3 regions of the Shinella sp. Sh6 genome follow, and region 2 is predicted to be linked to each of the others. Evidence: riboswitches for the same ligand, from Rfam matches in the RefSeq annotation. Region 2 holds a riboswitch; each other region holds the start of a gene.
The links. A riboswitch is a leader RNA that binds a small molecule or an ion and turns the genes downstream of it on or off. The one in region 2 is predicted to bind thiamine pyrophosphate.
Positions count from the first base shown of each region.

Region 1 (9,845 bases), 490 kb from region 2:
CCGGCGCGGACGCCAATCCCTATCTCGTCATGGCCGGCATCCTCGGCGCCGCCCTCGTCGGCATCCGCAACAAGTGGGAGCCGCCGGCGCCCGTCTCGGGCCGGGCCTATCTCTCGCAGCTTCCGCGCATCCCTTCGGAATGGGGCTCGGCCGTCACCGCCTTCGAGAACGGCTCCATCGTCTCGGAGATCTTCGATGCGGACCTGCGCTCCATGCTGATCGCCTGCAAGCGGCAGGAGATCGCCGGCTTCGCCGAGCAGGTGACCGACTTCGAATTCAGCGCCTATCTGGAAATCGTCTGATGGCCCAAAACCAGTCCTATGCCGGCAACGGCGCGTATCCCGACAGCTACTACGCTGCCTCCCGCAACATCGTCCGCACGCCGAAGGTGCTGGAAGGGGCGGTCACGGCCGACGTCGCCGTGCTGGGCGCCGGCTATTCCGGCCTTTCCACCGCCATCCACCTTGCCGAACTCGGCTACAAGGTGGTGATGGTCGAGGGCGCCGGCATCGGCTGGGGTGCATCCGGTCGCAACGGCGGCCAGCTCGTCAACGGCCTCAATGCCAGCCTCGACACGATCAGGCGCCGCTACGGCGAGGAAGCCGGCGCCTTCGTCGGCGGCCTCGTGCAGGAGGGCGGCCGGATCATCCGCCGCCTCGTCTCGCAATACGGCATTAACTGCGACCTGAAGAACGGCAACATCTACGCCGCCTACACGCCCGCCCATATGAGGGAGCTGGAACACAAGAAGGCGCTGTGGAAGCGCTACGGCATGGACGACCACCAGCTGCTCGACAAGGACGCCATCCGCAAGCTCGTCAACACCGACGCCTATGTCGGCGGCATGCTGGATACGACCGGCGGCCACCTGCATCCGCTCAACCTCACTCTCGGGGAAGCCGCCGCGCTGGAATCCCTCGGCGGCGTGATCTACGAGCAGTCCCCCGTCATCCGCGTCGAGCACGAGGCCGAAAAGCCGGTGATCCACACGGCAAGGGGCAGCGTTACGGCGAACACCGCCGTCATCTGCGGCAATGCCTATCTCGGCCATGTCGTGCCGAAGCTCGTCTCGCGCGTCATGCCGGTCTCCACCCAGATGATCGCCACCGAACCGCTCGGCGCCGAGCGGGCCGATGCGCTCATCCCGAGCGACATGTGCGTGGAGGACGTGCGCTACATCCTCGACTATTTCCGCCTGTCGGCCGACAAGCGCATGATCTTCGGCGGCGGCACCGTCTACGGCGGCACCGACCCCGCCGACGTGCGCGCGAAAATCCGCCCGAACCTCGAAAAGGTCTTCCCCTCGCTCAAGGGCGTGAAGATCGACTATGCCTGGAGCGGCAATTTCGCCCTCTCCTTCTCGCGCGTGCCGCAGATGGGCAAGATCGGCAAAAATACGTATTTCGCCCATGGCTATTCCGGCCACGGCGTCACCGGCTCGCATCTCTTCGGCAAGATCCTGAGCGAGGCGATCCACGGGGATCTCTCGCGCTACAGCCAGTTCGAGAAGCTGCCCTGGATTCCCTTCCCAGGCGGGCGCATGTTCCGCGCGCAATATTCCACCATCGGCTCCTGGTGGTACCAGTTCAAGGACGCCTTCGGCCTCTGAGGCTGCGCTAAAGCAAAAGACCGGCGTTTCCGCCTATAAGCACCTCTCTTCCGTCATGGTCGGGCTTGACCCGAGCAACTGTGTTTGTTGTGTCAAGTACGCACTGGTTTGTTGTCCCTGATAGCGGCATTGAGTGTGACGAGCAGGCGCCTTGCTATTGCGATGAGGACGAGTTTGGCGGGCTTTCCCTTTTCGCGCATGGCCTTGGCGATCGCCTGGAAGGGACCCGAGCGGCAAGCGGCCAGGGCTGCCATGTAGAGAGCGTCGCGAACCCGCTTCCGCCCGCCCCAGATACAGCGCCTGCCCCGCAGGTTGCCTGAATCGCAGGCGATCGGCGCCAGCCCGGCAAGGGCACTGATGGCCCGCCGGTTCCGCTTGCCCAGTTCCGGCATGTGGGCAAGCAGGACCCTTGCCGTGACAGGCCCGATGCCCGGTGCCGAGCGTAGGATGGCCTCCTCCTGCAAAAGGGTGTGCGCCGATGCCAGGAGTGCGTCCATGCGCGCCTGCAGGGCTGCGATCTGGCGGTCGAGCATGTCGATCACCTGCAGGAGGCTTGCCTTCATCCAATCGGCATGGGGCTCGGCCAGACGGATGCGCTCGCTCTTGCGCATCTCCACCAGCTGGTCACGCCGGTCCATGAGCACACGCAGTTCCTGCCGTTCCGGTTCGCACGGTTCCTCGTCCGGCAAGGGCATCGCCGCACCGTAGCGGGCCAGCATCATCGCATCGACCCGGTCCGTCTTGGCCAGGAAGCCGGCAGACCTTGCGAACTGGCGGGCCTTGCGCGGGTTGGCACGGTGGAACCGCTGGCCCGCACCATGCAGGTGAAGCCGCAGCGCCCGGTCATAAGGGCCCGTCGCCTCAAGCACGCACAAGCCGCCCTGTCGCTCCAGCAACTCGACAAGCGCCGCATGCCCCTTGGCGTCATTGGCAAGGCGGTACCGTCGTGCCTGCGGATGGATGTAGCAATCCAGCCAGCCCTTGGAAACGTCGATCCCGATGAAACAAGATGCTATCGTCATGATGCCCGGCCTTATCCTGCGGGATCGCCGCGTCTACGGCCTCCCGGTCAACTGTTCGGGTGAAGCATGCAAAACGGCAGCGTACCGTGCTCGGACACGGTCTCTGGCGACCTGGGATGACAAGGTACGCTGCCGCAACGCGAACATACAATATTCTCGCGCAATACACAGATAAGGATGACGGAGTGCGCGGGGCGATGCTCGTTCGTCGCCAGGATCGACCTTTTCGGTCCCGGCCCGTGCCGTCATTCGCTGATGATCTTGAACTTCTGGCCGGGCTGGACCGTGCTGGTGATCGTCATGGCGTTGATCAGCCGGAAGAGGTCGAGCTTGCGGTCGGTCCCCAGCATACGGCCCGCCAATGTGGCGACCGTGTCGCCCGGGCGCGCGGTGACGACGCGCACGCGCAGAGGTTTCAGCGAGGCGACTTCCGCCGGCGTCAGCTTGCGGAACGAGCTGCGCAGGATGTTCGCGGTCGGCTCCAGGGCGGCCGAGCCGGTCGGCACCGCCGTCAGGAAGCGGTAGATCTGGCCGTCGATGCGCACCACCGTGACGTCGAATTCCCAGCGGTCGGCCGCGGCCTTCGCCGTCGCCGCCGGCAGGCCATTGATGGTGATCGGGCGGATCGTCTCGGGCCTGAGGCCCGTCACCCAGCCGCTGGAAATGTAGTTGACGAGGTCCTGGCCGCGGCTGTCGGCGACGCCGTCGAAGCGGATCGCCACGTCGCCCGGGCCGGTCGCCAGCACCGCCTCGGCCTTGTTGTCGATCTGGAAGCCGGCCGGCACGTCGAAACGGATGCCGAGCTTGCCGTGCAGGAAGGTCTGGCCGCGCACATAGCCCTCTTCCGGCGCATCGCCGTAGAGCAGGCCGTCGATGCCGGCGAGATAGTAGTCGCGCCCGCGGTCGCCGATCGTGCCTTCCGGGCCGAAGGCGCGGGCATGCATGCGGGCAAGCTCCACGCGCTGCGGCGCGCTCGGATGGCTCGAAAGGAAGTCGAGGCTCTGGTCGGAATCCGGATCGACGGCGGTGAAGCGGGCATAGGCCGCCATGGAATCGAGGAAGCGCGCGGCGGCATAGGGGTCGTAGCCCGCCTCGCCCAGCATACGCACGCCGATCACGTCGGCCTGGAGCTCCTGGTTGCGCGAGAAGGCGGCAAGGCGCAGCTTGCCGCGCGCCAGCGCCTGCTTGCCGGCGATGTTGCTGGACAGCACCTCGGCCACCACGCGGCTGGCGATGACCTCGGCCTCTTCCTTCTTCTGCCGCTCGATGCCGTGGTTGGCGGTGACGTGCGCCATCTCGTGCGAGAGGACGGCCGCGACCTCGGAGGCGTCGTTGGCAAGCGCCAGCAAGCCTCGCGTGACGTAGAGATAGCCGCCCGGCAGCGCGAAGGCGTTGATCGCCGGCGAATTGAGGATGGTGATGCGGTACGACTGGTTCGGGTTCTCCGACACCGCCGTCAGCGCGCCGGCGATGCGCGCAACGAGCCGCTCGGTCTTGGCGTCCTTGTATTCGCCGCCGTAGCTCGCCACGATGCGCGGATGCTCGCGGGCGCCCATCTGCGCACGCGGATCGTTCTTCTGCACTTCCTCGACGATCTGCGGATTGGAGGACGGCGAGATCGCCGGCTCATAGGCCTGCTCGAAGAGCGTGGTGCAGCCGGCCAGGAGGAAGGCGGCCAGCAGCAAGGCCGCGGCAGGTCTCACGACCCCGCGCCCGGATACCGTTGCAGCTTCCTGCGTCGCTTTCGCCATGTCTCTTGCCCAAGCCCCTTGATGGGTTCGCGCCCTTGCCACAGCCCTCGGGTGCAGCGCGGGCGCGCATCTTCGCGCCTTCGAATGGATGAGATAGACGCGCCATACCCGGCCGGCAACTCCCGATTCGACAAACGGTTTTCATGTGGCTCCGGTGACACAGGGGGGCGTCCAAATTGTGGCGCGGCGGAGCGACAGGATGACCTGCCCGATGCTAGATCGCCGAATGGCCGAGGAATTTTGCAACGCCTGGTGGTTCCCGACGCGAAAGGAAATCGCGTACCGGCTCGTCGAGCACGATCGCGCCTTCCTCGATGAACATCGCCCGGTCGGCAAGCCGGCGGATATCCTCCGGCTGGTGGGTGATGAAAAGCATCGTGCTCTTCGTCTCGGCGCGCAGTTCGGCGAGAAGGTCCGCCATCTCGCCCCGCATGGCCGGATCGAGCGCGGCGAAGGGCTCGTCGAGCAGAAGGATCGGCCGGCGCCGCACCAGAGCGCGGGCAAGCGCCACGCGCTGGCGCTCGCCGCCGGAAAGCGAGCCCGGCAGGCGCCGCTCGTAGCCGCCGAGCCCGACGCGCGACAGCGCCGAGAAGACGCTCTGGCGCGCCGCCGAATCGAGCTTCAGCCCCGGATCGATGCCGAGGCCGACATTGTCGGCGATGGAGAGGTGGGCGAAGAGATTGTTGTCCTGGAAGACCACGGAGACCGGCCGCTCCGCCGGCTCGCGCCCCGCCATGTCCTTCCCGAGCAGTTCGACGCGGCCCGTGCGCGGCGTCTCGAAGCCGGCGATGACGTTGAACAGCGTCGATTTCCCCGCTCCCGAGGGGCCGGCGACGGCCACCGCCGCACCGGCCGGGACGGCGCAGTCGAAGGCAAGCCGCTTTTCCGCAAAGCGCACGGTCACGTCGGAAAGGAGGATCGCGGTTTCAGGCATCGGACGATGGGCTTTCGCTGGAACGGTCCGCCGCCGTCGAGGGCAGCGTCAGGAGAAGGCATAGCACGCCGAGGACGAGCGCGATGCCCGCCGCATCCGCCGTGCGGTAGCTCGCCATGCGGGAAAAGAGCAGCCAGGGCAGCGTGACGAAGCCTTCCGCGCCGAAGATGGCGACCGCGCCGAGATCGCCGAGCGACAGCGCCATGGCGAAGGCGAAGGCCGTGAGGAAGGGTTTCTTCAGCGCCGGCCAGTCGATCCGGATAAAGCGGTCGAACCCGGTAATGCCGAGGCTGAGGGCCAGCCGGGCGGTGCGCGCCAGATGCGTGCGATAGGCCGGCTCCAGCACGCGGATCACGAAGGGCAGCGCCATCAGTGCATTGATGACCGTGACGATGGCGGGCGCGAAATGCCCCGTCTCGCCGAAGGTGCGCAGCATCAGGAACCAGCCCGTCGCCACGACGACCGGCGGCACGAGAAGGATGAGCGAGCCGACCGCCGGCAGCGCCCGCGCCATCAGCCGCGTTCCCATGCCCGTATCGCCCGCGCCGAGAAGCTGCGGCACCAGCACGATGGGCAGGGCGACCGCGAGGCTGAGGCTCGCCGAGGCGAAGGCAATGGCAAGGCTGGTGAGAAGCGCCCGATGCAGCAGCGGATCGAGCGCAAGCCGCGTGAAATCCGCCGCAAGCCCCGAGACGAGGGTGGCGGCGAGCGGGGCGGCGGTGAACAGCGTGAAGACAAGGATGACGAGCCTGTCGGCAAGGCGCCGCCGGCGCCCGTCGAAGCGGCGGATCGCGCGGCCCGCCGTCGCGCCCTCCTCGGGCGGGCGGCCGAAGAGCGAGAGGAGCGCGATGAGCGCGCCCGTCACGACGATCTGCAGGAAGGCGAGCAGCACGGCGCGCGCCGGATCGAAATCGAAGCGCAGCGCCTGGTAGATCGCTACCTCGATGGTGGTGGCCGCCGGCCCGCCGCCGAGCGTCAGCACGATGGTGAAGCTCGCCGCGCAGAGCATGAGGACGAGGCCGGCAATGCCGGGCAGCACCCTTCGGATGACCGGCCATTCGATCAGCCGGAAGACCGCCCCGCCCCGCATGCCGAGATTGGCCGAGGTCAGCCAGTATTCCGGCGGGATGCGCTCCAGCGCGGCGACAAGGAAGCGCACGGCGAGCGGCAGGTTGAAGAAGACATGGGCGATGAGGATGCCGGCAAGCCCGTAGACGCTGACGGGATTCTTGAGGCCGGCGAGCCGCAGGAGATCGTTGACGACGCCCTGCCGCCCCCAGATCTCGACGATACCGAGCGCGGCGACCAGCGCCGGAAGGCCGAGCGGCACGACCGAAAGCCGGAGGATCCACACGCGCCCCGGAAAGGTCCGCTGGCGCGCCAGCGCCCGGGCGACGGGGATGGCGAGCAGCACGGAAAGCGCGGTGGAGAGCACGGCCTGCATCAGCGTGAACGTCGCCACCCGCCGGATATAGGCATCGAAGAGCGGCGCGCCGCCGCCCTCGCCCGCGTGGCCGAGCAGCACCACCGTCGCCGCGCCGACGAAGGCGACGACGCCGCAAAGGGCGAAAGCCCCTGCGGCGCGCAGCGTCCGGCGTTCGGCGCGGGCGAACAGCATCTTATTTCGCGCTCATGGCGGAAAGCCACTCGTCGATCCAGGCCTTGCGGTTGGCCGCGACCTCCTCCGAGGACATCAGGAAGGTCTTTTCCGGCTTCACCAGCGCGTCGAAGGCGGCCGGCAGCGGCTCCTTCGTCTTGCCGACGGGCATCATCCAGTTGGTTTCCGGGATGACCGACTGGAACTCGGGCCCGACCATGAAGGTCAGGAACTTCCGGGCGAGATCCTTGTCGTCGGAGGTGCGCGTCATTCCCGCCACCTCGATCTGCACGTAGTGCCCCTCGGAGAAGGCGGCCGCCTTGTAGCGCTCGGTGTTCTCCGCGATCACATGATAGGCGGGGGACGTCGTATAGGAGAGCACCATCGGCGCCTCGCCCTTGGTGAAGAGGCCGTAGGCCTCCGACCAGCCGGGCGTGACGGTCAGGACGCGGTCCTTCAGCTTGCCCCAGGCCTCGCCCGCCTTGTCGCCGTAGACGGACTTCACCCAGAGCAGGAGGCCGAGGCCCGGCGTCGAGGTGCGCGGGTCCTCGATGACGATCTTCTGCGAGGCGTCGCCCTCGACGAGGTCCTTCAGGCTCGACGGCGGGTTCTTCAGCGTCTCGCTGTCATAGACGACGGCGAAATGGCCGTAGTCGTAGGGCAGGAACGTATCGTCGGAAAAGCCGCCCGGCACGGTGAGGCCTTCCGATGTCAGCCCGTGCTTTTCGAAGAGGCCCGTCGCCTTGGCCTCGGAGATGAGGTTGGTGTCGAGGCCGAGCACCACGTCGGCTTTCGTGCCTTCGCCCTCCAGCTTCAGGCGCGTGAGGAGCTCGACGCCGTCGGCCGCGCTCACCCACTCGACCTTGCAGCCGCAGGTCTTCTCGAAGGCTTCCTTGACCTTCGGCCCCGGTCCCCAGTCGGCGACGAAGCTTTCGTAGGTGTAGACGGTCAGCGTCTTTTCCTGCGCGAACGCGGGAAAGGCGAGGGATGCGGCAAGCGCCGCGATCGAAATGAGAACAGTCTTGCGCATCGGCGCCTCCTTGTCTGGTCACAAACGGGAATAGGGCGCTGGATGTGCCGTCTAATCCCTCCGCCGGTACGAGCCGGATCAGGTTCTTCGGGTTGGCGAAACCGCCTCTCAGCCGGCAGGCAAACCTGCGGGCACCCCGTTAGAGCAGGAGAAGGCATAATGCCGCGCGCGGCCGCGCGCAATAGCAAAGGCCCGGATGCGGGGTGCATCCGGGCCTCTTTTCGTGCGTGCTTCCGGCAAGGTTCAGTGCTTTGCCGGCAGGCGCGGCAGGAAGACCGTCAGGATGCCGAGCAGCGGCATGTAGGAGCAGGCCTTGAAGACGAAGCCGATGCCGCGGCTGTCGGCGACGCCGCCGAGCAGGGCCGCCGCAAGGCCGCCCGCGCCGAAGGCGAAGCCGAAGAAGATGCCGGCGATCATGCCGACGCGGCCCGGCACCAGTTCCTGCGCGAAGACGACGATGTTGGAGAAGGCCGAGGAGAAGATGAGGCCGATCATCACCGTCAGCACGCCCGTCCAGAAGAGGTTGGCATAGGGCAGCAGCAGCGCGAAGGGAATGACGCCGAGGATCGAGAACCAGATGACGAAACGCGTGCCGAAGCGGTCGCCGATCGGCCCGCCGAGGAAGACGCCGAGCGCCGAGGAGCCGAGGAAGAGGAACAGCATGAGTTGGGCCTGCTGCACGTCGAGGCCGAAGCGGTTGATCGTGTAGAAGGTGAAATAGCTCGAGATGCTGGAGAGATAGGCGTTCTTCGTCGTCGTCAGCAGGACGAGGACGGCGAGCGCCCAGGCGACCTTGCCGCGCGGCAGCGGCAGCTCGCGGCTCGCGGCCGGGCGGCTCGCGGCAAGCCGGCGCTCGCCGGCATACCAGTTGCCGACCCAGGTGAGGATGCCCATGCCGAGAAGGGCGACGACCGAGAGCCAGGCGACGCTCGTCTGGCCGAAGGGCAGCACGATGAAGGCGGCGAGCAGCGGCCCGAGCGCCGTGCCGGCATTGCCGCCGACCTGGAACATCGACTGGGCGAGCCCGTGCCGGCCGCCGGAGGCAAGGCGCGCGACGCGCGAGGATTCCGGATGGAAGACCGCCGAGCCGAGACCGATCAGGCAGGCGCCGAAGACGAGCACCGGGAAGGAATGCGCATAGGCGAGCATGATCAGCCCGACGAAGGTGCTGCCCATGCCGACCGGCAGGGAGAAGGGCATCGGCCAGCGGTCGGTGACGAGGCCGACGGCCGGCTGCAGCAGCGAGGCCGTGACCTGGAACGCCATGGTCAAAAGGCCGATCTGCACGAAATCGAGCGCATAATTCTCTTTGAGCAGCGGATAGAGCGACGTCAGCAGCGACTGCATGATGTCGTTCAGCATGTGGCAGGCGCTGACCGCCAGGATGATGGAATAGGTGGTGGTGACGGCGCCGCGCGGGGCCGCAGGAACGATAGTGGACATGGTGGCCTCGAAATGGTCCCAGGGGAGGAGATCCGTTGCGCCTCCATTACAAGGATTGCGTGCGGCCTGCTTTTGTGGTGAGGTCCACTTCTTACGCGAATGGGCCAAAGATGGAAAAATTGACCGCCGCACGCCTGCAGGCGCTCAACGACGAACATGTGCGCAATCTCGCCCGCATGGAGCAGTCGAATGCGGATGTCCTCGTCCACAGCACCGATATTCCGGGCGGTTATGTTGTGCCGCTGCACCGCCACCGCCGCGCGCAGTTCCTCTGCGTCTTTTCCGGCGTGGTGCTGGTGGCGACGGACCGCGGGCGCTGGATGATCCCGCCCGGCCATGCCCTCGTCATTCCGCAGGGCCTCGAGCATTCCGTCGAGATGTGCAGCGACGTCAGCATGCGCTCGGTCTACATCCATGCGCCGACGGGCCAGGCGGCCTCGCCCGAGCCGGCGGTGCTGG
Region 1 covers NZ_AP044005.1:3,412,834-3,422,678, forward strand. The annotation lists gene ACZ5TO_RS16360 (glutamine synthetase family protein) at 1-302, shown strand, start outside; gene ACZ5TO_RS16365 (NAD(P)/FAD-dependent oxidoreductase) at 302-1,609, shown strand; gene ACZ5TO_RS16370 (IS110 family RNA-guided transposase) at 1,702-2,631, opposite strand; gene ACZ5TO_RS16375 (M48 family metalloprotease) at 2,877-4,382, opposite strand; gene thiQ (thiamine ABC transporter ATP-binding protein) at 4,597-5,316, opposite strand; gene thiP (thiamine/thiamine pyrophosphate ABC transporter permease) at 5,309-6,934, opposite strand; gene thiB (thiamine ABC transporter substrate binding subunit) at 6,936-7,943, opposite strand; TPP riboswitch at 7,982-8,092, opposite strand; gene ACZ5TO_RS16395 (MFS transporter) at 8,187-9,386, opposite strand; gene ACZ5TO_RS16400 (AraC family transcriptional regulator) at 9,497-9,845, shown strand, end outside.
Region 1: linked by a shared signal. The riboswitch ahead of thiB (thiamine ABC transporter substrate binding subunit) and the one ahead of thiC (phosphomethylpyrimidine synthase ThiC) in region 2 are both predicted to bind thiamine pyrophosphate.

Region 2 (9,845 bases):
CGCCGCCGCCGTCACCGTGCCGGAGCTCTTCCAGACCGCCCAGCGCATCGTCGCCACCACCTACGAGCCGCTGATCCTCTATATCGAGGCGGCGCTGATCTATCTCGCGCTGAGCTCGGTGCTCTCGTCGCTGCAGGTGCGACTCGAGCGGCGCTTCGCCCGCTACGGCGGCTTCCTGGAGGCCCGCACATGATCGAGCTGTCCCATATCGAAAAGCGCTTCGGCGACAACCATGTGCTGCGCGACATCAGCCTCACGCTGGCCGAAGGCACCGTGACCGCGCTGGTCGGCCCGTCCGGCGGCGGCAAGAGCACGCTCCTGCGCTGCATCAACCTCCTGGAAGTGCCGACCTCCGGCGCTATCCGTCTCGGCGAGGAGCGGATCGAGTTCGCCCCCGGCCGCAAGGTCGGTTGGGAGGCGATCCAGAAGCTGCGCCGCCAGACCGGCATGGTCTTCCAGAATTTCCAGCTCTTCCCGCACCAGACGGCCATCGGCAACGTCATGGAAGGCCTCGTGACGGTCCTCAAATGGCCGGCCGACAAGGCGCGCGCCCGCGCCATGGAGCTGCTGGAGAAGGTCGGCATGGCGCACAAGGCCGAGGCCTGGCCGGCGACGCTGTCCGGCGGCCAGCAGCAGCGCGTGGCGATTGCCCGTGCGCTCGCCCCCTCGCCGCGTGTGCTCCTCTGCGACGAGCCGACCTCCGCGCTCGATCCGGAGCTCGCCGAGGAAGTCGTCGAGGTGCTGAGCCGCCTTGCGCGCGAGGGCACGACCATGGTGATGGCGACGCACGACCTGCGCCTTGCCTCGCGCGTCGCCGACGCCGTCGTCTTCCTCGACGGCGGCGTGGTCGTCGAAGAAGGGCCGCCGCGCGCCATCTTCACCATGCCCGAACGCGAGCGCACGAAGAGGTTCATCGCCTCCCTCAGCGCGCCCCAGAGTTACGACATCTAGGCCGCCGGATGCCGCGGCACGGTGAAAATACGGGTCGCGGCAGTTGCATCATCCGGGCGATTCAAGCACAGTGACGGCGTGTTCGTGTCCCGCCATGCCCCGGCATGCCTTCAGGGGAGAAAGCCTCATGACCAAGAAAACACCCAATCCGATCGACGTTTTCGTCGGCTCCCGCGTCCGCCTTCGCCGCCTCATGGTCGGCATGAGCCAGGAAGCGCTCGCCGACCGGCTGGGCGTGACCTTCCAACAGGTGCAGAAATACGAGAAGGGCACCAACCGCATCAGCGCCAGCCGCCTGCAGGCGATCTCCGACGTCTTCCGCGTGCCGCCGAGCTTCTTCTTCCAGGACGACGAGAGCGCCGGGCCGAGCACGGCCGTCGGGCAGGAAACCGGCGACGTCTCCACCTTCGTCTCCTCCAAGGAGGGCCTCGACCTCAACCGCGCCTTCCTGAAGATCGAGGATGCGGGCGTGCGCAAGTCGATCATCCAGCTCGCCACCGCCCTTTCGCGGGCCAGCGCCGCCGAGGCCGGCGACCGCGCGGAAAGCGCTCCGGAACTGCGGATCTGACCCAAAATGCCGGCACGGCTGCAGACGTTCGGCCAGCTGCGCCTGCTCGATGAGGGCGGAAACGACGTCGCCTTTCCCGAAAAGGCGCTGCTGATCCTCTGCTACCTTCGCACGCGCGGCCTTTCCGAAATGTCGCGCGCCGATGCGGCCGGCCTCTTCTGGGACGAGGCGAGCCCCGCCGCCTTCGCCAGCCTCCGCCAGACCGTCTCGCGCGTGCAGAAACGCCAGAACGAGCTCGGCCGGGCCTATCTCGCCTTCACCGAAAGCGCCATCGCCCTTGGACGCGAGCCCGTGGAATGCGACGTCGAGCAGGTCCGCGAGGGCGCCGGTCTCGGCCTTCTGGTCGAGCTTCTCGCCGAAGATTTCCTGAAATCGGCAAAACCCCGCAACCGAAGCCTCGAAAACTGGATCGCCCTGCAGCGCGCAGGCCACATGGCGCTTCTGCGCCGGGCCCTGGTCGACGGCGGGGAAGACGACGCCCCGCGGCAGGTCCGCTCCGCCGCCGCCCTCCGCCTTCTGGAAAGGACGCCCGACGACGAGGAGGTGCGCGCGCTCCTCATCGGGCGCCCGGCGGCCGTCGGCCTGATGACGCGGGAGCCGCCGGCACAGATCCTCCTGCCGCCGACCGGGGAGGCGCCGCCGCCGCGCCGCAACCCGCCGCGCCTCGTCCTCCTGCCGCCCGTCACAAGCCTTGCCTCTCGTGCGGCGGTCCGCTTTTCCGAAGCACTGATCGAGGACGTGACGATCGGCCTTTGCGTGCTGCGCTCCATTTCCATCATCGCGCCGCACACCGCCGCGCAGATCTCGCTGCAGGCTGACCGCGCCGCCACCTACGAGCGCCACAAGATCAGCTATATCCTGGAGACGCGGCTGCGCGACGAGGGCCAAGGGCATACGCTCTTCGCCCAGCTCATCTTCTTCGGCAGCGACGAGGTCATCTGGGCCGACCGTTTCCCGATCTCGGCGGAAGGCCTTGCGCGTTCCCGCCAGATGATCGCCCAGCACGTCGCCGGCGCCATCGCCACGCAGATCGAGCGCAACGAGCTGGTGCGCGGCGACTACGAGCGCGATGCGGATGCCTATCGCAGCTTCCTGATCGGCCAGGGGCACTTGAAGAACCTGGCGCTGCCGGATATCCGCCGCGCCCGCAAGAGCTTCCGCGAGGCCCTGCAGGCCAATGCCGGCTTCGCCCCGGCCATCGGCGGCCTTGCCCGCAGCTATTTCCTCGAATGGCTGGTGACGGCCCGCGGCGACGCCGACCTCCTGCGCCAGGCCGAGCGGCACGCGGAGATGGCCATCCGCGCCGACGAGCGCCTGCCCGCCGGCTACCGCGAACTCGGCGTCGTGAAACTCTACGCCCGCCAGTTCGACGACAGCGCGGCCTATCTCGACCGGGCCGAGGCGCTGAGCCCGCACTATGCCAATGTGATCGCGAGCTATGCCGACACGCTCGTGCAGGCCTCCCGGCCGGATGTGGGCCTGCAGAAGATCGAGCACGCGATCGAGCTCAACCCCCTGCCGCCGGACGAATATTTCTGGACGGCCGCCGGCGCCAGCTATTCGCTCGGGCACTACAGCCAGGCGCTCGACTATATCGGCCGCATGAAGGACCGCACGCCCGCCGACCGCCTTTCGGCGGCGAGCTGGAGCATGCTCGGCGACATGAAGAAGGCCCGGCAGTTCATTCGCCGCACCTACGAGGTGCACCCCGATTTCGACCTCGACTCCTGGATGGCGATCGTGCCCTTCAAGGAGGAGTGGCAGCGCGCGCACTACTACGAGGGCCTGAAGAAGGCCGGTTTCTGATTTTCCAAGGGAGGGCTGAACATGGCAAGGCTTGTTGTTCTGGGGATCGAAGGCGATGACGGCCTCTGGGTCGCCGATCTCGATGCCGGCACCGTCACGCAGATCGCCGCGCCGACGACCGGCGCGCTGAAGGCGGCGGACGACCTGCGCAAGGCCGGCGCGTCTGTGGTCAAGGGCGTCAATCTCGCCGCGCTCGCCTCCTCGGCGGACGCCGTGTCCGGCGGGTTCATGGACGTATCCGGCGGCTTCATGGACACATGAGCCGCGGCACCGCGGAAGTGGCGGCAGCCTGTTCGGACCGCATCTGCGGCCCCGATGAGACCTGGCGCCGGATCGCGGCGCTGCTGCCCCGCTTCGGCATCACCCGGCTGTCGCGCCTGACGGGGCTCGACCGTCCCGGCATTCCCGTCTGGAATGCCGTGAGCCCGAATGCCCGCTCGATCGTCATCAACCAGGGCAAGGGCATCACGGATATCGACGCCAAGGTCTCCGCCGCCATGGAGGCGCTGGAGCGGGCAGTGGCGGGCGATCCGCTCGTTCCCGCCCGTTCCGCCGCCCGGCGCGACTTCGCCGCGACGGGCGAAACGTGCCTTCCGCTCGACGTCTTCATCGCCGCCGGCCAGCCTTTCGTCGGCGAGGACGAGACGCTCGACTGGCTGGCCGGCCGCGACGTGGTGACGGGCGCGCGCGTCTGGGTGCCGCAGGAGGCCGTCTGCCTCGACCGAACGAATGCCACGCCGTGCTTCTGGCAATCCTCCGACGGCCTCGCCTCGGGCAATTGCGAGACGGAGGCCATGCTGCACGGCCTGCTGGAGCGCATCGAGCGGGATGCCGACCGGCTGTGGCGCCTCCTGCCGCGCGAAAGCCGCCTCGCGGCCGCCGTCGACCCCGCGGACCTTGCCAGTCCCGTCGTTGACGACCTTGCCGCCCGCTTCCACGGCAGCGGCCTCGATCTTCGCCTCTTCGACATCACCAGCGACCTCGCCGTTCCCACCTATGCCGCCGTGCTTGCCGAAAACGGCATCCTGAAGCGGCAGCGCCCGCTCTTCCACGATGCGACGATCGGCTACGGCACCCATCCCGTCGCCGCCCGGGCCGCCATCCGCGCGCTCACCGAGGTCGCCCAGTCGCGGCTGACCTTCATCAGCGGGGCGCGCGACGATCTCTTCGCCGAGACCTTCACCCGGCCGCTGCCGGCCGAGACGCTTGCGCTCTTCGAGGCCCGGCCGCGGCCGGCGAAGGCCTACCCCGCTCCCTCGGGCGATGCCGCCGCGCTGCTCGCCTGGTGCCTGGAGCGGCTGGCGGCGGCCGGCATCGGCCCGGTCGTCGCGGTGCCGCTCGGCGATGCCTCCCTTCCCGTCTCGGTGGTCAAGATGGTCGTGCCCGCCCTTGAAAATCCCGAAGGGGCGCGCCGCCATGCCGTCGGCCCCCGCGCGCTGTCCCGCATGGTGTTCGGAACGCCATGAAGATCCTCTTCGCCGGTCCCAGCCTGCCCGATGCCCCCCGCCTTTGCGCCGGCGCGGTCGAAGCCCGCCCGCCGGCCGCCCATGGCGACGTTCTTGCCGCGGTGCGTGCAGGCGCGACGGCCATCGGCATCGTCGACGGCAATTTCGAGCATGTCGCGCCCGTCTGGCACAAGGAGATCCTCTATGCGCTGGAGGCGGGTGTCGCCGTCTTCGGCGCGGCCAGCATGGGCGCGCTGCGGGCAGCCGAATGCGACACCTTCGGCATGATCGGCATCGGCGCCATCTACGAGGATTATGCAGGCGGCCGCCGTGTCGACGACGCGGATGTCGCGCTGCTGCACGGGCCGGCCGAACTCGGCTATCCCGCCCTCTCGCTCGCCCTCGTCAACGTGGAAGCGACGCTCGACCGACTGGAGACGCTGGGACGCCTCGGCGGAAAAGACCTGGAACGCCTTCGCACCGCCGCCCGCGCCCTCTTCTACAAGGACCGGACCTGGCCCGCGATCCTCAGCGGGGCTGGCCTTGCGGAAAACCGCGCCGATTTGATACAACTTATCCTCGCAGAAAATGTGGACAGAAAGCGGGAAGATGCACTCGCCCTCCTCGCCGCGCTTCGCGACTGCGGTACGGAAAGCCCTGCAAAACGGGGAGACTGGCGCTTTCGGGCGACATCTCTCTGGCGCATGGCGGCAGATCAACCGGAAACCTGAAAGAACGCGCGTTTTCCCATTCCGCGTGTGTCACGCCCAAGTCACGCGCGAAGCGGAAGTGTCACGCCTATACTCGCCGCGAGGGCTAGAAAAGAGCGTTCGCTCCGGGGGCAGGGACATGGACATCGATACGATCGAGAGTGAAGACCGCAGTCATGAACTGATGGCGCTGGCAAGGCTTGTCGCCTTCGCGCTGGAATCGGCAAAATCGCTGAACGCGGAGGTCGCCGAGTTCTGCCTGGACAAGGCATTGCATGCCGTGCTCGACCAGATCGACGAGCCGTCGCGCGTCACGCTGACGTCGAGCGACATCATGCTGATGAACCGCTCGCCGCTCTGCTGATCCATTCTCCAAGGCATATCGCACGGCCGGCCCTCGTCTGAGGACCGGCCGTCGATCCCGTTTGCAATCCCCATGCGATTTTTTCTCGATAGGGATGGAATGGAAGCGGCCCGGGTTCCGTATACTGGGGCATGAACGGAAAGACACCCGGCTTCAACGTGATCGGCCAGCTCGGCGCGCTTCGGCGCTATGCGCTCTCGCTCGTGCGCAGTGCGGACGAGGCCGAAGACCTCGTGCACGACGCGCTCGTGAAGGCCTATGAGCGGCAGGGGACCTTCCGCACCGGCGCCAATGTGCGCAACTGGCTGATGTCGATCCTGCACAATGCCCATGTCGACCGGCTGCGCCAGCGCCGCTCGCAGGAGCGCCGCCTCGACGCCCTCGCCGGGATCGCTCAGACCGTGGCGCCCGCCGACCAGGACCATTCGGTCCGCCTCACGCAGCTCCGCAACGCCTTCTTCGCCCTGCCGGAAGAGCAGCGCGCGGCCCTGCACCTGGTCGCCATCGAGGAGCTTTCCTACCAGGAGGCGGCCGAGGCGCTCGGCATTCCCGTCGGCACGCTGATGTCGCGCGTCGCCCGCGCGCGCCAGCGCCTGCGCGCCTTCGAGCAGGGCGAGCGGGCCGGCCCGGGCACCCATCTCAGACTCGTCGGAGGCACTGGCGATGACAAGCAATGATCCCATCCTCGAATCCGACCTCAACGCCTATGTCGACGAGCAGCTCGCCGTCGGCCGGCGCATCGAGGTGGAAGCCTATCTCTCGGAACGGCCGGAGGTCGCCGCGCAGATCATGAAGGACCTGCGCGTGCGCGACGAACTGCGCCTGGCGCTCGCCGACCACCGCACGCCGGGCCGACTCGCGACGCGCGAGGCCGCGCGGCTCCTGGAGCGTTCGCTGTCGCGCCGCCGCGTCTTCACGGGCTTGCGCCGCGCCGCCACCATCGCGCTCTTTGTCGCCGCCGGCTGGGCGGCCCATGCCGCCTTCGGCCCGTTCGGTGCAACGGAGGTCATCGCCTCCACCCCGCCGCCCGCCTTCGTGGAGGAGGCCGTGCGCGCGCACCGCACCACGCTCCTGCGCGACGCCATGGCATCGCAGCCGGAGACCGACGGCTTCGACCCGGCGGAAATCCGCTCAGCGACGGCCATCGTCCTGCCGGACCTGCCGGAGGGCTGGAGCGTGATCGACGCGCAGGTCTACCCCTCCGTCTACGGCCCGAGCGTGGAGCTGGAACTGGAGCCGGAAAAGGGCGAGCGCCTGTCGCTCTTCGCCGTGCGCCCCGGCTCCTTCGCCGTGCAGCAGGTCCTGCTCTTCCACGCCGACAATGCCCGCGCCGCCTACTGGCAGATCGGCGACGTCGCCTATGCGCTGGTCTCGGAAAGCCGCAAGGCCGACGACCTCGCCGGAACCGCGCGGGACCTCCTGCGCACGCTCTACTGATCCCCCCTACAAAGGAGAACCACCATGGAACCCATCCAGCAGCGATACGGCCACGGCGCGCAGGCGCAGTCGGCCGCCCTCTTCGACGAGGGCCTGCGCCAGCACATGCTGCGCATCTACAACTATATGGGCGCCGGCCTCGTCATCACCGGCCTCGTCGCCTTTGTCGTCGGCTCCACGCCGGCGCTTTACGTGCCGATCTTCACCTCGCCGCTCAAATGGGTGGTGATGCTGGCGCCGCTCGCCTTCGTCTTCTTCTTCTCGTTCAGGATCCAGACGATGTCGGCAAGCGCCGCGCAGATGACCTTCTGGGCCTTCTGCGCCGTCATGGGCCTCTCGCTCGCCTCGGTGTTCCTCGTCTTCACCGGCACGAGCATCGCCCGCACCTTCTTCATCGCCGCCACCATGTTCGGCACGACGAGCCTCTACGGCTACGTGACGAAGCGCGACCTCTCGCAGTTCGGCTCCTTCCTGATGATGGGCCTCATCGGCGTCGTCATCGCCTCCGTGGTCAACATCTTCCTCGGCTCGACCGCCCTGCAGTTCGCCATCTCGGTGATCGGCATCGCCGTCTTCGTCGGCCTCACCGCCTGGGACACGCAGAACATCAAGGAGCAATATGCCGAGAACATCGACCAGGAATCCCAGCAGAAGATGGCCGTCTTCGGCGCGCTCTCCCTCTACCTCAACTTCGTCAACATCTTCCAGCTGCTGTTGAATTTCACGGGCGAGCGGGAATAGTTTTCCCAAGCCACGTCAACTGGGACGGCGGGGCTATGCCCCGCCGTTTTTCTTTCCGCCAAGCCCCTCCTCTCTCCCCTCTCCTTCGTCATCCTCGGGCTTGACCCGAGGATCCATGCCCCAAATTCCACGCGTGCCGTTTCGGTGGATCCTCGGGTCAAGCCCGAGGATGACGACGGAGAGGGCGTCACGCGGGGCGTAATTCGATTGTTGTTTCAGCTAGATATCATCAATGCGCAGCGCAACAAAAAGTAAGCAAATACTTACATAAAATACCTATGTTGACAAATCCTCCCATAGCGTTTTTGCTTACCGCATTCACCAGGGGGGTCCCGACAAGGGGCTGAGATACTGCTGGCATCCGCAGCGCAGTGACCCGTTGAACCTGATCCAGTTCATACTGGCGTAGGGACGGTGCAAGCGCTGTGAGGGGCAATCCGTGAACCGGATTGCGCATCGGCGTCCTTCCATCATTCCGGCTCTAGGACTGGGTCTCCAACTGCAAACTTGGAGCCTCACCGATGAACATTGCCGCCCAGAAACTCACCCCCACCGTCACGACCGGCGCCTTGCCCGCCTCGCGGAAGATCCACATTCCCGGCGAACTGCACCCGGATATCCGCGTGCCGATGCGCGAGATCGCCCTGCATCCGACCTCCGGCGAGCCGCCCGTCACCGTCTACGACGCCTCCGGTCCCTACACCGATCCCGCCCATGCCGTTGCCATCGAGGCCGGCCTGCCGCGCCTTCGCGAAGGCTGGATCGCCGCCCGCGGCGACACCGAGGCCTATGACGGCCGCCATGTCCGCCCGGAGGACAACGGCTTTGCCACCGGCGAGCGGCTGACGCCGGAATTCCCGGTGCTGAGCCGCCCGCGCCGCGCGAAGGACGGCCGGGCCGTGACGCAGCTCGCCTATGCCCGCGCCGGCATCGTCACGCCGGAGATGGAGTTCATCGCCATCCGCGAAAACCTCGGCCGCAAGGCCGCGAAGGAGGCGCTCGCCCGCGACGGCGAGAGTTTCGGCGCGCACATTCCCGATTTCGTGACGCCGGAATTCGTCCGCCAGGAGGTCGCGAGCGGACGGGCGGTCATCCCCGCCAACATCAACCACCCGGAAGCCGAGCCGATGATCATCGGCCGGAATTTCCTGGTGAAGATCAACGCCAATATCGGCAACTCCGCCGTCACCTCCTCCATGGCGGAGGAGGTGGAGAAGATGGTCTGGGCGATCCGCTGGGGCGCCGACACGGTCATGGACCTTTCGACCGGCCGCAACATCCACAATATCCGCGAATGGATCGTCCGAAACTCGCCGGTCCCCATCGGCACCGTGCCGCTCTACCAGGCGCTGGAAAAGGTGAACGGCATCGCCGAGGACCTCACCTGGGAGGTCTTCCGCGACACGCTGATCGAGCAGGCCGAGCAGGGCGTCGACTATTTCACCATCCATGCCGGCGTGCGGCTGCACTACATTCCGCTGACCGTGAACCGCGTCACCGGCATCGTCTCGCGCGGCGGCTCGATCATGGCCAAGTGGTGTCTGCACCATCATCGCGAGAGCTTCCTCTACGAGCACTTTGAAGATATCTGCGACATCTGCCGCGCTTACGACGTTTCCTTCTCGCTCGGCGACGGCCTTCGCCCCGGCTCCATCGCCGATGCCAACGATGCCGCGCAATTCGCCGAACTCGAAACGCTGGGCGAGCTGACGCAGATCGCATGGGCGAAGGATTGCCAGGTCATGATCGAAGGCCCCGGCCATGTGCCGATGCACAAGATCAAGGAGAACATGGACAAGCAGCTTGCGACCTGCGGCGAGGCG
Region 2 covers NZ_AP044005.1:2,919,112-2,928,956, forward strand. The annotation lists gene ACZ5TO_RS13925 (amino acid ABC transporter permease) at 1-193, shown strand, start outside; gene ACZ5TO_RS13930 (amino acid ABC transporter ATP-binding protein) at 190-951, shown strand; gene ACZ5TO_RS13935 (helix-turn-helix domain-containing protein) at 1,079-1,519, shown strand; gene ACZ5TO_RS13940 (hypothetical protein) at 1,526-3,325, shown strand; gene ACZ5TO_RS13945 (hypothetical protein) at 3,347-3,586, shown strand; gene ACZ5TO_RS13950 (YcaO-like family protein) at 3,583-4,791, shown strand; gene ACZ5TO_RS13955 (TfuA-like protein) at 4,788-5,501, shown strand; gene ACZ5TO_RS13960 (hypothetical protein) at 5,620-5,844, shown strand; gene ACZ5TO_RS13965 (sigma-70 family RNA polymerase sigma factor) at 5,976-6,521, shown strand; gene ACZ5TO_RS13970 (anti-sigma factor family protein) at 6,508-7,281, shown strand; gene ACZ5TO_RS13975 (Bax inhibitor-1/YccA family protein) at 7,306-8,022, shown strand; TPP riboswitch at 8,336-8,452, shown strand; gene thiC (phosphomethylpyrimidine synthase ThiC) at 8,544-9,845, shown strand, end outside.

Region 3 (9,845 bases), 900 kb from region 2:
CATATCCGGCTGGCGCGCGACTGCGACCTCGTCCTCGTCGCACCCGCCACCGCCGACCTGATGGCGAAGATGGCGAACGGCCTTGCCGGCGATCTCGCCTCCGCCGTCCTCATCGCCACCGACCGGCCGGTGCTGCTCGCGCCCGCCATGAACCCGAAGATGTGGGCCAATCCCGCGACCCGCCGCAATGTCGAGACGCTTCGCGCCGACGGCCATGCCTTCATCGGCCCCAATGCCGGCGAGATGGCGGAAGGCGGCGAGGCGGGCACTGGCCGCATGGCCGAGCCGCTGGAGATCGTCGCGGCCGTGGAAGGCCTTCTCGACGGCGGCACAAGGCCGCTTGCCGGGCGCAGGGCCGTCGTCACCTCCGGTCCGACGCACGAGCCGATCGATCCGGTGCGCTATATCGCCAACCGTTCCTCCGGCCGGCAGGGCCATGCCATTGCCGCGGCGCTTGCCCGGCTCGGGGCGGACGTCACGCTCGTTTCCGGTCCCGTCACCCTCCCCGACCCGCCGGGCGTGAGTGTGATCAGGGTAGAGCGGGCCGAGGAGATGCTTCAGACGGTGCTTTCCGCGTTGCCGGCGGACATCGCCGTGATGGTCGCCGCCGTCGCCGACTGGCGCGCGGCGGCGCCGAATGCGGAGAAGATCAAGAAGCAGCCGGGCGAAGGCCCGCCGCCGCTGATGCTGACGGAGAACCCGGACATCCTGAAGACCGTCGGCCACCATGCGGACCGCCCAAAGATCGTCGTCGGCTTTGCCGCCGAGACGCAGGACGTCGAGAAGAACGGCCGAGTGAAACTGAAGAAAAAGGGCGCGGACCTCATCGTCGCCAACGACGTCTCGCCGGAAACCGGCATCATGGGCGGCACACGCAACAGCGTGAAGCTGATCACCGAGGCCGGTATCGAGGCCTGGCCGGACCTTTCCAAGGACGAGGTCGCCGACCGCCTTGCCGGCTGGATCGCCGAGCGGCTTACTTGACGAGGGCGAGTTTCGCTTCCATTCCGCCCGCCGGACGACCGGCGGGCGAGAAGATGCGCACGTCGACGCCGTTTTCCCCGAGCACGACGGCGCTGCCGTCCGGGATCTCCACCCAGGCTTCCACCTCGTCGTTCAACGGCTCGGACACGAGGCAGTAGCCGCCGGTCTCGCCCATCGGCGCGGCATAGAGCGTGGGCGCGGCGAAGTCCGTCGCATAGCGCACGGCATAAAGCTGCCGGCCGTCGGAGAAGGCCGCCGTGAAGCGCACGAGCACGCGGCGCTCCAGATGCGCGGCGAGCCGCTCGACGAAGGCGATCGTCTCGGCCATCGCGCCGAGCGGATCGCGCTCCAGGCCGAATTGCAGGGCGAGCAGGAACAGGAGTTCCGAATCCGTCGAGCCGGTGCGGGAATTGTAGAGGTCGTTGTCGAGCATGGTTTCGAGCGGCCGGCGCAGGTGCTCGAAATCGGCGATCTGGCCGTTGTGCATGAAAGACCAGACGCCGTGGACGAAGGGATGGCAATTGTCGCGCCGCGTGCCGCCGCCGGTCGCAGCCCGCACATGGGCGAGGAAGAGCGGCGAGCGGACCTGCCGGGCGATGCTCCGGAGGTTACAGTCGGACCAGGCCGGCAGGATGTCGCGGTAAAGGCCGGGCTCCGGCCTTTCGCCGTACCAGGCGACACCGAAGCCGTCGCCGTTCGTCGCCGTCTTGGCGCGGGTGGCGCAATGGGATTGCTCGATCAGCGAATGGGCGGGCGAGGACACCAGTTCCTCGAGATAAAGCGGTTCCCCGCGATAGGCTGCCCAACGGCACATGACGCACTTCCCGCTTCAAAGGACCGGCGCGAACCGGCGTTAAACCCGACGCATTAACCATGGCACTGCCCGGATTTTCAACGCAAATGGGTAAAAATGCGTTAACGAATGTAAACGGGGCGAAACCATGCGTGTCATTATGGCGCACGCCGCGCGGCGCGCGGTTTCCCATGGAACAGATGCGGCATTGACGCCGCCGTGCGGATGCCGAAAGATCGCGCCATGGCGAACGGGCATTTCCGGATTCTCAAGACGCGGGTCGACGGCATCGAGGCGGTCTTCGCCGACAGCCGGCTGAGCTTCGCGCGCCATACGCACGAGACCTTCGGTATCGGCTTCATCGAGCGCGGCGCGCAGAAATCGGCAAGCGGGCGCGGCCTCGTCGAGGCGGAGGCCGGCGACGCGATCACCGTCAATCCCGGCGAGGTGCATGACGGCGCGCCGCTCGGCGAGGGGCCGCGCGCCTGGCGCATGCTCTATCTGCGGCCGGATCTCGTCGGGACAGCCGCCGCCGATATTTTCGAGGGACGGCCGCGCGAGGAATTCTACGCGCCGGTGCTGGCGGATGCGCGCATCGCCCGCCTCGTCTCGGCGAGCCTTGCCGCGCTGCTCTCGGGCGATGCCGCGCCCCTTGCCGGCGAGGAACGGCTTCTCCTCCTGCTCGCCGCCGTTCTGAGGGAGCGGGCACCGCCGCAGGAAGCGGCAGCCGCGATCGCCCGCGCCTGCGAGAGGATCGACACGGACCCGGCCGCGGCGGTGACGCTTCATGACCTTGCCGACGCGTGCGGCATCGGCCGTTTCCGCTTGCTGCGCGATTTCGCCCGCCTCACCGGCCTGACGCCGCATGCCTACCAGCTCCAGCGCCGCACCGACCTTGCCCGGCGGATGATCGCCGCCGGCACGCCGCTCGCCGAGGCGGCCATGGCGGCGGGCTTTGCCGACCAGAGCCACATGACGCGCAACTTCACGCGCCGCTACGGCTATACGCCCGGCGCCTATCTTTCCGCCCTCGCCTGATCTTCCCCGCAATTCCGTTCAAGACCGGCGACGGCCCTCCGGTGTTCCCTGCCGCTTTCTCCAGCCACGGGAACTCCCATGACCACCGAATTCCTCATCACCTCGCTCGTCGTCATCCTCCTGCCGGGCACGGGCGTGCTCTATACGCTGGCGCTCGGCATGGGCGGCGGCTTCCGCGCCGGCCTGCTTGCCGCCTTCGGCTGCACGCTCGGCATCGTGCCGCATATCCTTGCCAGCGTCGCCGGCCTTGCCGCGCTGCTCCATGCGAGCGCGCTCGCCTTCGAGACGCTGCGCTATCTCGGCGTCGCCTATCTCCTCTTCATCGCTGGAAGCCTGCTGCGGCAGGACGGGGCGCTGGATGCGGGACCGGCGCAGCCGGCAGGCCGGGCCTTCTCCATCCTGCGCAAGGGCGTCCTCACCAATATCCTCAACCCGAAGCTCTCGCTGTTCTTCCTCGCCTTCCTGCCGCAATTCGTGCCTGCGCAGGCACCCGATGCGACGGTGCGGATGCTCTTCCTCGGCGGCGTCTTCATGGCGCTGACCTTCCTGGTCTTCGCGCTCTATGCCGCGCTTGCCGCGGGGCTGCGCCGGCAGGTGCTGGGCCGGCCGAAGGTCATGCTGTGGACCCAGCGCAGCTTTGCCGCCGCCCTCGGCCTGATGGGCCTGCGGCTGGCGCTCGCCGACCGCTGACGCCTATCGCCAGAGCGCATGGAAATGGTGCAGCGGGCCGTGGCCGGAGCCGACGGAAAGCGCATCCGCCCCGCGCACCGCACCGGCGACGAAGCGCTTCGCCGCCGCCACGGCCTCGGCAAGGGGCCGCCCCTTGCCGAGTTCCGCCGCAAGGGCACTCGACAGCGAGCAGCCGGTGCCGTGCGTGTTGCGCGTCGGCACCCGCACGCCTTCGAGCCAGCGCACGCCCTCCGCCGTCGCCAGCACGTCCGGGCTCTCAGTGCCCGGCAGATGCCCGCCCTTGAGCAGAACCGCCTTCGGGCCGAGCGCAAGCAGGCGCCGCGCCTGATCCTCCATGCCGGCCCGGTCCACGGCTTCCGCCGCCCCGAGAAGCGCGGCGGCTTCCGGCAGGTTGGGCGTCAGTACGCTCGCAAGCGGCAGCAGCCGGCGCGTCAGCACCGAGACGGCCTCCGCCGCCAGCAGCGGGGAGCCGCCCTTGGCGATCATCACCGGATCGAGCACGACGGGAACCGCGCGGTGCGGCGCGAGCGCATCCGCCACGGCTTCGGCGATCTCCGCCGAGGCGATCATGCCGATCTTCACCGCATCGATGCGGATATCGCGGAAGACATCGGCGACCTGCGCCGTAACGAAGGCGGGCGGCACGGGATGGACGGCGGAGACGCCTTGCGTGTTCTGCGCCGTGAGAGCCGTCAGCGCCGCCATGCCGTAGGTGCCGCAGGCCGCGAAGGCCTTGAGGTCGGCCTGGATGCCGGCGCCGCCGGACGGATCGGACCCCGCGATGGAAAGGATGTTGGCAATCGTCTCGGCCATAGCGCCTCCTTCTAGCGGAGGCGGCCTGCGGGCGGCGGGAAACGGCACCCTGCGACTCCCTCCGCCGGCATGATCCGGTTCAGGTTCAAAGGGTGCTTCTCAGCCCGCCTGACGGCGGACGCCCCTGTCCGGGGAGGGTTGTCGCAGATGCGGGCGCGCGTGTCACGGGGAAAGTCGCAGGCGGAAGGTTGCCCCTCACCCTAACCCTCTCCCCGCGAGCGGGGCGAGGGGACGTGCCCCACGAACCGCTATTGCTTTAGGAAAACGGTGCGTCATACCCCTTCGCCCCGCTTGCGGGGAGAAGGTGGCCGGCAGGCCGGATGAGGGGCTAAGCGACGCCCGCCATCTCACGCCTTGCTGACGTGATACTCCTTGATGGCCACCATCTTGATCGCCGGGTAGCGCTCCGCCTCGTAGCGCAACGAGAAGGAATCCTGCGCGAGGAAGACCGGGTCGCCGTCGAGGTCGCGGGCGATGTCGCCGCGGCGCTGGGTGACGAACTTGTCGAGCTCGGCCGCGCTGTCGGACGAGATCCAGCGGCAGACGGAAAAACGCGACATCTCGAAGGAGACCGGCAGGCCGTATTCGGCCGAAAGCCGCTCCTTCAGCACGTCGAGCTGCAGCGCACCGACGACGCCGACGATGGCGGGCGAGCCGTCCTCCGGCGAGAAGAGCTGCACGACGCCCTCCTCAGCCATCTGCTGGAGCGCCTCCTTCAGCTTCTTGGCCTTCATGGCGTCTTCCAGCCGCACACGGCGCAGGATTTCCGGCGCGAAGTTGGGCACGCCCTCGAAGACCAGCGCCTCGCCCTCGGTCAGCGTATCGCCGATGCGGAGCGTCCCGTGGTTGGGAATGCCCACGACGTCGCCGGCATAGGCCGTATCGGCAAGCTGGCGCTGCGAGGCGAAGAAGAACTGCGGCGCCGAAAGGCCGATCGTCTTGCCCGTGCGGGCAAGGCGCACCTTCATGCCGCGCTCCAGCATGCCGGAGCAGACGCGGGCAAAGGCGATGCGGTCGCGGTGGTTCGGGTCCATGTTGGCCTGGATCTTGAAGACGAAGGCCGTCATCCTGTCTTCCGCGGCATGGACCTTGCGCACGTCCGCCATCTGGTCGCGCGGCGGCGGCGCGAAGGCGCCGAGCGCATTGATGAGGTCGCGCACGCCGAAATTCCTGAGCGCCGAGCCGAAGAACACCGGCGTCAGGTGGCCTTCGAGGAAGGCCTCGCGATCGAACGGGCGGCAGGCTTCGCGCGCCAGTTCCATCTCCTCGATGAAGGCCTCGCGCTCGTTTTCCGGCAGGTGCTTCGCGACCTCGGCGGCGTCGTCCATCTTCACCGGCTGGACCTGCGTGTCCGAGCCACGGAAGGTGCGGTCGGCGAGATGATAGGAGCCGCAGAAGGTCTTCGAGCGGCCGACCGGCCAGGTGATGGGGGCCGTGTCGAGCGCCAGCTTCTCCTCCACCTCGTCGAGGATCTCGAACGGGTCGCGGCTCTCGCGGTCCATCTTGTTGACGAAGGTGATGATCGGGATGTCGCGCAGGCGGCAGACCTCGAAGAGCTTCAGCGTGCGTGGCTCGATGCCCTTGGCCGCGTCGATGACCATGACAGCGGCATCCACCGCCGTCAGCGTGCGGTAGGTGTCGTCGGCGAAGTCCTCGTGGCCGGGCGTATCGAGGATGTTGAAGACATTGCCGTCATATTCGAAGGTCATGACGGAAGTGACGACCGAGATGCCGCGCTCGCGTTCGATCTTCATCCAGTCCGAGCGGGTCTGGATGCGGTCCTTCTTCGCCTTGACCTCGCCGGCGAGCTGGATGGCGCCGCCGAAGAGAAGGAGCTTTTCCGTGAGGGTGGTTTTACCGGCGTCCGGGTGCGCGATGATCGCGAAGGTGCGGCGGCGGGAGACCGCCTCGGCAAGGGTTTCGGCCATGTTCAAGCAATATCCTGTGAGTTGCCGCGTCTTTACAGGCTCCGCCCGGAAAGTGCAATTGACGCGCACGCCCGCCCGCCGGCTTATGGGCCGCATGCAGACAAAGCCCGCCCTCCTTCTCATCCGCCTGCCGCACGGCGCGGATATCGCGCTTCCCGCCTACGAGAGCGAAGGCGCGGCCGGCATGGACCTGCGCGCCGCCGTCGAGGCGCCGATGGTGCTGGAACCGGGCAAGCGCGCGCTGGTGCCGACCGGCTTCGTCTTCGAGATCCCGCACGGCTACGAGGGGCAGGTGCGCCCGCGCTCCGGCCTCGCCTTCAAGCACGGCATCACCTGCCTCAACACGCCCGGCACCGTCGACAGCGACTATCGCGGCGAGGTGAAGGTGCTGCTCGTCAATCTCGGCGAGGAGGCGTTCACCGTCGAACGCGGCATGCGCATCGCCCAGATGGTGATCGCCCCCGTGACGCAGGTGGCGGTGAACGAGGCGGCGCAGGCGAGCGAGACGGCGCGCGGGGCCGGCGGCTTCGGCTCCACCGGCGTGCGCTGAGGCCATGCCCGGCCGAAACGGCCTCACCTTCCGGCAGGACTATTTCGGCGACACGGCCGCCTGGCTTGCGCTTGCGGCCCTCCTCGAAGACACATTCGGCATCGACGTGACGATCCTCGACCGGCTCGGCGGACCGGATCCGTCGAGCGTTCCCTTCGCCTTCTTCGATGCGGCCGGCGCCTGCATCGCCAATATCACCGCCTTCTCGCTGCCGCTCGTCGTGGACGGCGTCTTCGTGCGCGCCGCCGGCCTGCAATCGGGCGCGGTGCGGCCGGATTTTCGCGGACGCGGCCTCTACCGCACCGTCGTGCAGGCGGCGCTCGACCATTGCGATGCCGAGGGCTTCGAGGCCGTCGCGCTCCTCACCGACACGCCGGAGCTCTATCGGCGCTACGGCTTTTGCCCGATGGCGCTGCATCGCTTTGTCGGGCCCGTGCCTGCCCAAGGGAAGGCCGGCCCGGTGCGGCGGCTGGATATGGCGAGCGAGGCCGATGTCACGGCGCTCGCCCGCCTGCTGGAGGGCCGGCGGCCCGTCTCGGACCGGTTCGCGCCGCTGCGGCAGAAGGAGATGTTCCTTTTCAATGCGGCGCTCGATACGGACCTGCGGCTCGACCTGATGGAAGAGGCCAACGCCGTCGTCGCCTGGCGGCGTGAGGAAGACGGCAGCTTCGGCCTCGTCGACATCGTCGGTGCGCACATTCCCCGCCTTGCGGATATTCTCGCTAGCCTGCGGGTGACGCCGCCGCATGTCACCGTGCATTTCGCGCCGGATCATCTCGGCTGGGAGGCGCGCGCGGTGCCGCAAACGGGGGAGCTCGCGCTGATGCTGCGCGCGGCGGAAGACCTTCGGCCGGCGCTGCCCTTCGGCCTGCCGCCGACGGCGGAGTTCTGACCCGACCCGCTCATTGCGGCGGGCTTGCAGGCGCGATAAAAGACGATCCGAAGGAGCCTTCCATGACCCTTGCCGTTCTTCTCGCCTATTGCGGCGCGCTGTTCATCGCCGCCGTCATTCCCGGCCCCGGTATCACGGCGATCGTCGCCCGCGCGCTCGGCTCGGGCTTCCGGCCGACCTTCTTCATGGGGCTCGGCCTCATCCTCGGCGACATGCTCTACCTCACCGCGGTCATCCTCGGCCTCGCCTTCATCGCGCAGACCTTCACCACGGCCTTCCTTCTCATCAAGATCGCCGGTGCTCTCTATCTCGGCTATATCGCCTGGAAGCTCTGGACGACCGGCCTGCTGCCCCAGAACATCGAGGCGAAGGGCTCGACGAGCCTTGCCATGTCGTTCCTCTCCGGCCTCTTCGTGACGCTCGGCAATCCCAAGACCATGCTCTTCTACGTGGCGCTGGTGCCGACGCTGGTCGATCTCAATGCGGTCGGGCTCAGGGACTACGGCGTGCTGCTGGCCGCGACCTTCATCGTGCTCCTCGCCGTGCTGGTGCCCTATATCGCGCTTGCCTCGCGGGCGCGGCTCCTCATGCGCCAGCCGAAGGCGCTGCGGCGGCTGAACCGGCTCGCGGCCGGGGTCCTTGCCGGCACGGCCGCCTATATCGCGACGCGCGCGGCATAGGCGGCGCGTCGCCTGCGGCTTTTTGCCGGACGAATCCGGACTCGCCCAAGGCCGCATTCCCTCCTATGGTCTTGCCGGAAGAACCGAGGAGTAATCGATGACCGATACACGAAAGCCCGGCCGCGGCCGCGTCTATGCCTCCATCACCGAGACCGTCGGCAATACGCCGCTCGTCCGGCTCGACAAGTTCGCGAAGGAAAAGGGCGTCGTGGTGACCCTGCTCGCCAAGCTCGAATTCTTCAATCCCATCGCCTCCGTGAAGGACCGCATCGGCGTGGCGATGATCGAGTGGCTGGAAGCCCAGGGCAAGATCACGCCCGGCAAGTCGACCCTCGTCGAGCCGACCTCCGGCAATACCGGCATCGCGCTCGCCTTCGCCGCGGCGGCCAAGGGCTACCGCCTCATCCTCACCATGCCGGAGACCATGTCGGTCGAGCGGCGCAAGATGCTGCTGCTGCTCGGCGCCGAGCTGGTGCTGACCGAGGGGCCGAAGGGCATGAAGGGTGCCATCGCCAAGGCCGAGGAACTGGCCGCCGCCATCCCGGATGCCGTCATCCCCCAGCAGTTCGAGAACCCGGCCAACCCCGACATCCACCGCCGCACGACGGCCGAGGAGATCTGGAACGACACGGAGGGCGCGGCCGACATCCTCGTTTCCGGCATCGGCACCGGCGGCACGATCACCGGCGCCGGCCAGGTGCTGAAGGCCAGGAAGCCCGGCTTCAAGGTCGTCGCCGTCGAGCCGGCGGACAGCCCGATCCTTTCCGGCGGCGCGCCCGGCCCGCACAAGATCCAGGGCCTCGGCGCGGGCTTTGCGCCCGCCGTCCTCGACACGGGCGTCTATGACGAGGTCGTCACCGTCACCAACGACGAAGCCTTCGAGAATGCCCGCCTCGTCGCGCGCCTCGAAGGCGTGCCGGTCGGCATTTCTTCGGGCGCGGCGCTCGCCGCCGCCGCCAAGGTCGGCAGCCGGCCGGAAAATGCCGGCAAGACCATCGTCGTCATCATCCCCTCCTTCGCCGAGCGCTACCTTTCGACCGCGCTCTTCGAGGGCCTCGGGGGCTGAGAGGACGCCCGCCGCGCCATGGGTGCGGCGGGCCTGCCTGTTTCGGCTATGCCGCGGCCAGCCGCTCGCCGGCGATGCGGTAGGAGATCGCCTCGGCCAGATGGATGCGGCCGACGGTCGGTGCCTCGTCGAGATCGGCGAGCGTGCGGGCGACCTTCAGGACCCGGTGATAGCCGCGGGCCGAAAAGCGCATCTTCTCCGCCGCATCGCGCAAAAGCTGGAGGCCGCCCGGATCGGGCTCGGCGACCTTTTCGACGATCGCGGTTGAGGCGCGGGCATTGCTCGTGACCGAGGCCATGCCGAGCCGGGAAAAGCGATCCACCTGCAGCGCCCGGGCGCGCGCGACGCGGCGGGCGACGGCTTCGCTCGCCTCCGCCGTGCCGGGACGCAGGAGATCGGCCGCCGAGACGG
Region 3 covers NZ_AP044005.1:3,817,190-3,827,034, reverse strand. The annotation lists gene coaBC (bifunctional phosphopantothenoylcysteine decarboxylase/phosphopantothenate--cysteine ligase CoaBC) at 1-984, shown strand, start outside; gene ACZ5TO_RS18305 (class II glutamine amidotransferase) at 977-1,798, opposite strand; gene ACZ5TO_RS18300 (AraC family transcriptional regulator) at 2,021-2,815, shown strand; gene ACZ5TO_RS18295 (LysE family translocator) at 2,894-3,505, shown strand; gene thiD (bifunctional hydroxymethylpyrimidine kinase/phosphomethylpyrimidine kinase) at 3,509-4,318, opposite strand; TPP riboswitch at 4,358-4,454, opposite strand; gene ACZ5TO_RS18285 (peptide chain release factor 3) at 4,666-6,246, opposite strand; gene dut (dUTP diphosphatase) at 6,332-6,796, shown strand; gene ACZ5TO_RS18275 (GNAT family N-acetyltransferase) at 6,801-7,688, shown strand; gene ACZ5TO_RS18270 (LysE family translocator) at 7,751-8,368, shown strand; gene cysK (cysteine synthase A) at 8,466-9,434, shown strand; gene ACZ5TO_RS18260 (YifB family Mg chelatase-like AAA ATPase) at 9,481-9,845, opposite strand, start outside.
Region 3: linked by a shared signal. The riboswitch ahead of thiD (bifunctional hydroxymethylpyrimidine kinase/phosphomethylpyrimidine kinase) and the one ahead of thiC (phosphomethylpyrimidine synthase ThiC) in region 2 are both predicted to bind thiamine pyrophosphate.